DNA from 3 places in the Halomonas sp. 18071143 genome. Region 1 is predicted to be linked to each of the others. Evidence: predicted binding sites of a transcription regulator. Region 1 holds the regulator's gene; each other region holds the start of a gene.

Region 1 (2,270 bases):
GTCTTCGTCGTGAAGTGGGCAACGCCATCATCGATTACAACATGATCGATGAGGGTGATCGGGTCATGGTATGCCTGTCGGGTGGCAAGGACAGCTACACCATGCTGGAAATCCTGCGCAATCTGCAGCGCAATGCGCCGGTCAACTTTTCCCTGGTGGCGGTCAACCTCGACCAGAAACAGCCGGGCTTTCCCGAGCACGTGCTGCCCCGTTACCTGGATCAGCTGGGTGTGGAGTACCACATTCTGGAGCGGGATACCTATTCGGTGGTGAAGGAGAAAACCCCGGAAGGCAAGACCACCTGCGCGCTCTGCTCGCGACTGCGTCGCGGGTCGCTCTACGGGTTTGCCGAGGAGATCGGCGCCAACAAGATTGCCCTGGGCCACCACCGGGAAGATATCCTCGAGACGCTGTTTCTCAACATGTTCTTTGGCGGAACCCTGAAGGCCATGCCGCCCAAGCTGCTGTCCGACGACGGCAAGAACATCGTGATCCGCCCCTTGGCCTACTGCAAGGAGGCGGACATTGCCGAATTCTCACGGCTGATGGAGTTTCCGATCATTCCCTGCAACCTGTGCGGGTCGCAGCCCAATATGCAGCGTCAGATCGTCAAGGACATGCTGGCCGAATGGGACAAGAAGCACCCGGGGCGGCTGGAGAGCATGTTCAAGGCCGTCACCAATGTAGCGCCTTCCCAGTTGGCCGACCGGGCGCTGTTCGACTTCGTCGGGCTGGAAGCCAAACAGGCGGCGCTGATGGAAGGGCGCATTCAGGCGTTCAACGTGAGCTGATCGCCTGCTCCTCTTCTTCGGCCAGGGTGATGAGCCGCTGCAGGTCGAGAATATTGACCTCTCGGCCCGAGACGGCCACCACGTTCTGTTGCTGAAAGCGGCTCAGGATACGGCTGACGGTTTCGACGGCCAGCCCCAGGTAGTTCCCCATGTCGGCGCGAGACATGGAGAGCCGGAAGCTGTAGGGCGAGTAGCCGCGTCGCCGGAAGCGATCAGAGAGGGTAATCAGGAAGCTGGCCAGCCGCTGGTCGGCGGTCTTGCGCGATAGCAGGCGCATCATGCGCCGATCATCACGCAGCTCTTTGCTCATGCTGCGGTAAAGCTGGCCGCGCAGCTCCGGGAGCTCTTCCGATAGTGTGTCCAGGCGGTCGAAAGGAATCTCGCACACCGTGGTGGTTTCCAGGGCGATCACGCTGCCGGGATACTGCTCTTCATCGATACCATCCAACCCCACCAGCTCGCTGGGCAGATAGAAGTTGGTCAACTGATCGTTGCCGTTGCCTTCGCTGGTCACCTGTTTCAGGCTGCCGGAACGTACCGCATAGACGCTGGTGAACGCATCGCCCTGGCGAAACAGCGGTTCGCCCTTCTTGAGCGGTGCGCGGCGGCGGATGATGGCGTCGAACTGGCTCATATCCTCCAGCTCCAGGGCGAGCGGTAGGCACAGCGAGCTGAGGCTGCAGGTCTGGCAGCGCGCCTCTTGCAGCAGTGAACGTCGTTGGCTGGCAGGATATGGCATGTTGTTCTCCCTTTTCATTAGCCATCATAGGGTCAGGGGGTGGATGTCTCAAGGTGCCGTTTATACGATCTTCGAGTAACGCTGGGAGGGTTGCCCCGGCAGGCGCGCATCGAACGCCATGGCCAAGTGGCGAATCAGCAGCCGCCCGGTCGGCGTCGCCCGCAGGCGGTTCCCTTCGCGCTGCAGCAGGCCATCCCGCTCGGCGGGCTGCAGGCGCTCCAGCGTGCTGGCGAAGTAGGCAGGCGCGTCGATGTGCCAACGTTGGCCAACGCTGGCCAGGTCAATTTCCATATCGCACATCAGGCGCTCGATGACGTCTCTCCGCATTAGGTCGTCCTTATTTAAACGTACTCCTTTGACGGTTGCCAGCCGACCTTCATCCAATGCCGCTTCATACGCGGCCAGCTGGGTGGGGTTCTGGGCATACAGATCATCGATACGGGAAATGGCCGAAACGCCCAAGCCAATCAGGTCGCACTGGGCGTGGCTGGAGTAGCCCTGGAAGTTACGCTGCAGAGTGCCTTGGCGCTGGGCCTGGGCGAGGCTGTCGTCCGGGCGGGCAAAGTGGTCCATGCCGATATGCACATAGCCTGCCTGAGTGAGCATCTCGATGGTGGTGCGCAGGATCGCCAGCTTCTCGTCGGCGCTGGGCAGGTCTGTCTCGCTGATGCGCCGCTGGGGGGCAAAGCGGCTGGGCATGTGGGCGTAATTGAACACCGACAAGCGGGCCGGGTTGAGGT
Region 2 (2,270 bases), 1.7 Mb from region 1:
TCTTGTGGTCGACGGAGGTGAACCACTCGTTCCACAGCCAGCCCCACTTGCGGTAATAGGTGAGCGCGCCAAGCAGCGCCGCACCGCCAATCGCCATGAACACCGCCACGACCATGATGATCGGTTCGTGATACGGAATGGCGTCGAGCGTCAATTTTCCAAACATGTTCAACCCCCGGCTTCTACGCTGTCAGGATGGCCGCCCATGGCGTGCTCATCGCTAGCGTGCTGATTGGTAACGTGGCCATAGGCAGCGTGATGGGAGGCCACCTGGGCACTCTCGAGTTCACCGCTTTCGCCATGGCTGTCGTGGGCTTCACCTACGGCGTCGCTATGTGCCGCATGGTCACTGTGGCCACCATGGCCGCCGTGGCCTTCGCCACCCCCGTGGAAGCTGGTCAGAATCGTTTCGTACAGGGCGGGTGCCACTGCCGAGTAGTGTTCGACCGGGTGGTATTCACTGGGTGTCGCCAGGGCGTTGTAGCCCTCGGGGTAGGTCAGGGTCTGGTCTGCTTCACGCACGTTGGCCACCCAGGCATCGAAGTCGGCTGGCGAGGTCACGTGGGCGTCGAAGGTCATGCCGGAGAAACCGGCTCCGCTGTAGTTGGTGGAGCGGCCTGGGTAGACGCCCTCTTCATCGGCGATCAGGTGCACGTCGTTGTCCATGCCCGCCATGGCGTAGATCTGGCTGCCCAAGTGGGGAATGAAGAACGCATTCATCACCGAACCAGAGCTGACCCTGAAGCGCACCGGCGTATCCACCGGGAAAGCCACTTCATTGACACTGGCAATGCCCTGCTCGGGGTAGATGAACAGCCATTTCCAGTCCAGCGCCACCGCCTGTATTTCCATGGGCGCTACGCTGCTTTCGATGGGTTTATGGGGATCAAGGGAGTGCGAGGTTTTCCAGGTAAGAAAGGCGAGAACGGCGATGATCACGCAAGGCACGCTCCACACCGCTGCCTCGATGGCATTGGAGTGGGCCCAGTCAGGCAGGTACTTGGCAACGCTGTTGCTGCGCCGGTAACGCCAGCCAAACAGCAGCGTCATGACGATCACCGGGATCACCACAATCAGCATCAGCCCAAAGGAGGTCAGAATCAGCGAGCGCTGCTCAACGCCAATCTGCCCCTTTGGGTCCAGCAATGCAGAACTGCAGCCCGCCAACAGCAGGCACAGCACAACGAGCACAAGAATGCCTCGTCTGCGCCAAAGGGTAGGTAATTGCATGGGTGTAGTCTCGTGAGAGAGTGGCTGATACAGCCTGCTGCTGGCTGGCTAACTAGCCAGCTAAGTAGCAAGCTAACTATTACCCCATACATTTCCCAAAACCGTCGAGGGTTGACGTGCTCCGGGAAAGGTATGCGCTACCGGGAGGGGTAGGTAGCGAGTCTTAACCACACGTTGCGTGTATAAATTAAGACTAAAGTATTTTCCATTGATCTCCGTCAATCAGAAAGAGGCGCTTTGCCGCACCCCAGGGGCGGCCAAATGTGTTAGGCAACGCTGATGCTGAGGGAGCTGGCGGGATGGTTTTCCAGCAGGCCAGGGGCGCGCTCGTCGTCAGTGATCACCACGTCGAAATCGGCCAGCGAGGCAAAATAGGCGGGCCGTACGACGCCGAACTTGCTGGCATCGACCACCAGCAATCGCTGCATGGCGGTAGCAATCGCTGCTTGTTTGGGGGCCACTTCATGGAAGTGAAAACAGCTCACTCCGCGTTCCCAGTCCACCCCTGCCGCTGAAATCAGCGCCTTGTTGATGCCCAGCCGTTCGATGGCATCCCGCATGCCGTCGCTGCCGAAAGACTGCGACGAGGCGTGAAACAGCCCCCCCAGCAGCACCAGCCGCACGTTGGGCAACGCGGCGACCGTGTTGGCCACGTTCAGCGCGTAGGTCACCACGGTCAGCTCGCGGAAATGGCTGAGTTGGCCCAGCAAGGGAATCAGCGTGGAGCCACAGTCGATGAACAGCGTGTCGCCTTCGTCGATGAAACTGGCGGCACGCTGGCACAGGCGATGTTTGACATGGTAGTGGCTGGCCTGCTGCTCGGTGAGGTCGTAGACCGGCGTCACGCCGGGGTAGCTGGCCATCACCAGCCGCCCCCCCAGCAGGCTCAAGGGAGATGGCTGCGTGGCGAGGTCTCGGCGAATGGTCATTTCCGACACTCCGCACAGCTCGGCGGCATCGCGCAGGTGCAGGGTTCCCCCACTTGCCAGGGCTTCTTGCAGCATGGCCAGGCGCTGGGCACTCCGGTCATTCACAGGCAT
Region 3 (2,270 bases), 1.3 Mb from region 1:
GCAGCCGCGATAGTGCCTAATACGATGACATTAAGGAACCGAAATGTTGCTTGCCTTTGTAGCAGTGGTGGTAGGGCTCGTCCTGCTGATCTGGAGTGCTGAAAAATTTATCGATGGCGCTGCTGCTACCTCGCGGTGGCTGGGGTTGTCCCCACTGCTGATCGGTATGCTGGTGATCGGATTCGGAACGTCGGCCCCTGAAATGATGGTCTCCGTACTGGCGGCCATGCAGGGTAATCCCGGGCTGGCGCTAGGCAATGCTTACGGATCCAATATTGCCAACATAGGGCTGGTGCTGGGTTTTGTGGCGCTTATAGCGCCGCTGGCGGTGCACTCCAGCGTTATTCGCAAGGAGATGCCGCTATTGGTGGCGGTCATGCTGCTGACTGGCTACATGCTGATGGATGGCTGGATTTCCCGCGGTGAGGCAGTGTTGCTGCTGGCCGCGCTGGGGATCTTCATTACGGTCAGTATCATTCGTTCTCGGCGTGATCAGGCGGATGCACTGACCGATGAAGTGACGGAGAGCCTGGACAGCAAGCCGCTTTCTCGTGGCAAGGCGCTGATGTGGACGCTGGTGGGGCTGGTGCTATTGGTAGCCAGCTCGCGTTTGTTGGTATGGGGCGCGGTAGAAATTGCCGTGGGCTTTGGTGTCAGTGACCTGATCATCGGTTTGACGGTGGTGGCCGTGGGCACGTCGCTTCCTGAACTGGCCTCTTCCATTAGTGCCTTGAAGCGCAAAGAGCACGATATGGTGCTGGGCAACGTGGTCGGTTCCAATCTGTTCAATAGTCTGGCCGTCGTCGGGTTGGCGGGTGTGATCGCGCCAATCGAGGCGGGCCGTGAGGTGCTGGTGCGTGACTGGAGCGTGATGACTTTCATGACGCTGCTGATGGTGCTGTTTGCATTCTCATGGCGCGGGCGTCCGCGGCGAATCAACCGTCTGGAGGGGGGCGTGCTGTTTTCCCTGTTTGTCGTCTACACCGGCTACATGGTCAGTCTGGTGGTGATGACATGACTTTTTTTAATTGAAAATGAGCAGTTTGCCTGAATGGCATGCGTCAATGCGACACAGCTTTTTGGGCAAACTTGCGCTGTATAACAGGTGTCGAAGCGTTAAAATGCAACACAGCTAAAGAATAAGCTTAGTGCTTATAACTAAAATGCGGTGCCATTAAGGCTCAACTAAGCTTGTGTAACCCATTGATGGGATATTGATCCAGGTCTTAGGAGCGTGTGATGGAACTCGACCCCCTTGTACTATCGCGAATACAGTTCGCTTTCGTTGTATCGTTTCATGCGATCTTTCCGGTCTTTACCATCGGGCTGGCGTCTTACATAGCGCTGCTTCATGGGCTGTTTTTCAAGACCAACAACCCCGCCTGGGACCGCCTGGCACTGTTCTGGACCAAGGTGTTTGCCGTGGTTTTCGGTATGGGCGTGGTCTCCGGGATCGTCATGTCTTTTCAGTTTGGCACCAACTGGAGTAACTTCTCCCAGGCAGCGTCCAACTTCCTCGGGCCGGTGCTCAGCTACGAGGTCGTTACCGCTTTCTTCCTTGAAGCGGCATTCCTCGGTGTCCTGCTCTTTGGCCGAGGCAAGGTGCCACAAGGGGTGCACTTGTTTGCTGCCATCATGGTGGCGATCGGTACGTTCATTTCGTCGTTCTGGATTCTTTCTGCCAACAGCTGGATGCATACGCCGGCAGGGGTAGAGCTCATCGACTATCGGTTCCACGTGGTTTCCTGGACCGAAGCGATATTCAACCCCTCCTTTCCTTACCGCTTCGCACACATGGCCATGGCATCCTTCCTGACCGGTGGCTTCGTGGTGGCCGGTGTGAGTGCCTGGTTCCTGCTGCGTGGTCGTGACCCGGAAGCCAACCGTCGAGCACTTTCCATGTGCCTTTGGTTGCTGCTGTTTTTGGCGCCAGCCCAAGCGGTCGTGGGGGACTTCCATGGTTTGAATACCCTGGAGCACCAGCCGGCCAAAGTGGCGGCCATGGAAGGGCATTGGGAGACCTCTGGCAACGTTCCGCTGCTGCTGTTCGCCATCCCGGATCAGGAAGCACAAACCAATCGCTTTGAAATCGGCATTCCCAATCTTGCCAGCCTCATCCTGACCCACTCTACGGATGGGGTTATTCAGGGGCTGAATGAATTTGCTCCTGAAGAGCAGCCACCGGTCTGGATCGTCTTCTGGGCGTTCCGCGTGATGGTGGGGATTGGACTATTGATGATTGCCACCGCCTTGGCAGGACTGTTCCTGCG

What was found. Region 1 encodes FNR, which switches genes on or off when oxygen is low (the NO sensors DNR and NnrR bind a similar motif). Its sites were predicted from a motif close to TTGATNTANATCAA; they were not measured.
Region 2: the regulator FNR is predicted to act here: its motif matches at 1,439-1,452, upstream of cyoA (ubiquinol oxidase subunit II).
Region 3: the regulator FNR is predicted to act here: its motif matches at 1,215-1,228, upstream of KVY02_RS09215 (cytochrome ubiquinol oxidase subunit I).

Annotation. Positions count from the first base shown of each region.
Region 1 covers NZ_CP078120.1:682,589-684,858, forward strand. Annotated here, with positions in the region: gene ttcA (tRNA 2-thiocytidine(32) synthetase TtcA) at 1-791, shown strand, start outside; gene fnr (fumarate/nitrate reduction transcriptional regulator Fnr) at 778-1,530, opposite strand; gene hemN (oxygen-independent coproporphyrinogen III oxidase) at 1,591-2,270, opposite strand, start outside.
Region 2 covers NZ_CP078120.1:2,865,581-2,867,850, forward strand. Annotated here, with positions in the region: gene cyoB (cytochrome o ubiquinol oxidase subunit I) at 1-166, opposite strand, end outside; gene cyoA (ubiquinol oxidase subunit II) at 169-1,230, opposite strand; gene KVY02_RS13520 (DeoR/GlpR family DNA-binding transcription regulator) at 1,497-2,264, opposite strand.
Region 3 covers NZ_CP078120.1:1,980,373-1,982,642, reverse strand. Annotated here, with positions in the region: gene KVY02_RS09220 (calcium/sodium antiporter) at 44-1,018, shown strand; gene KVY02_RS09215 (cytochrome ubiquinol oxidase subunit I) at 1,240-2,270, shown strand, end outside.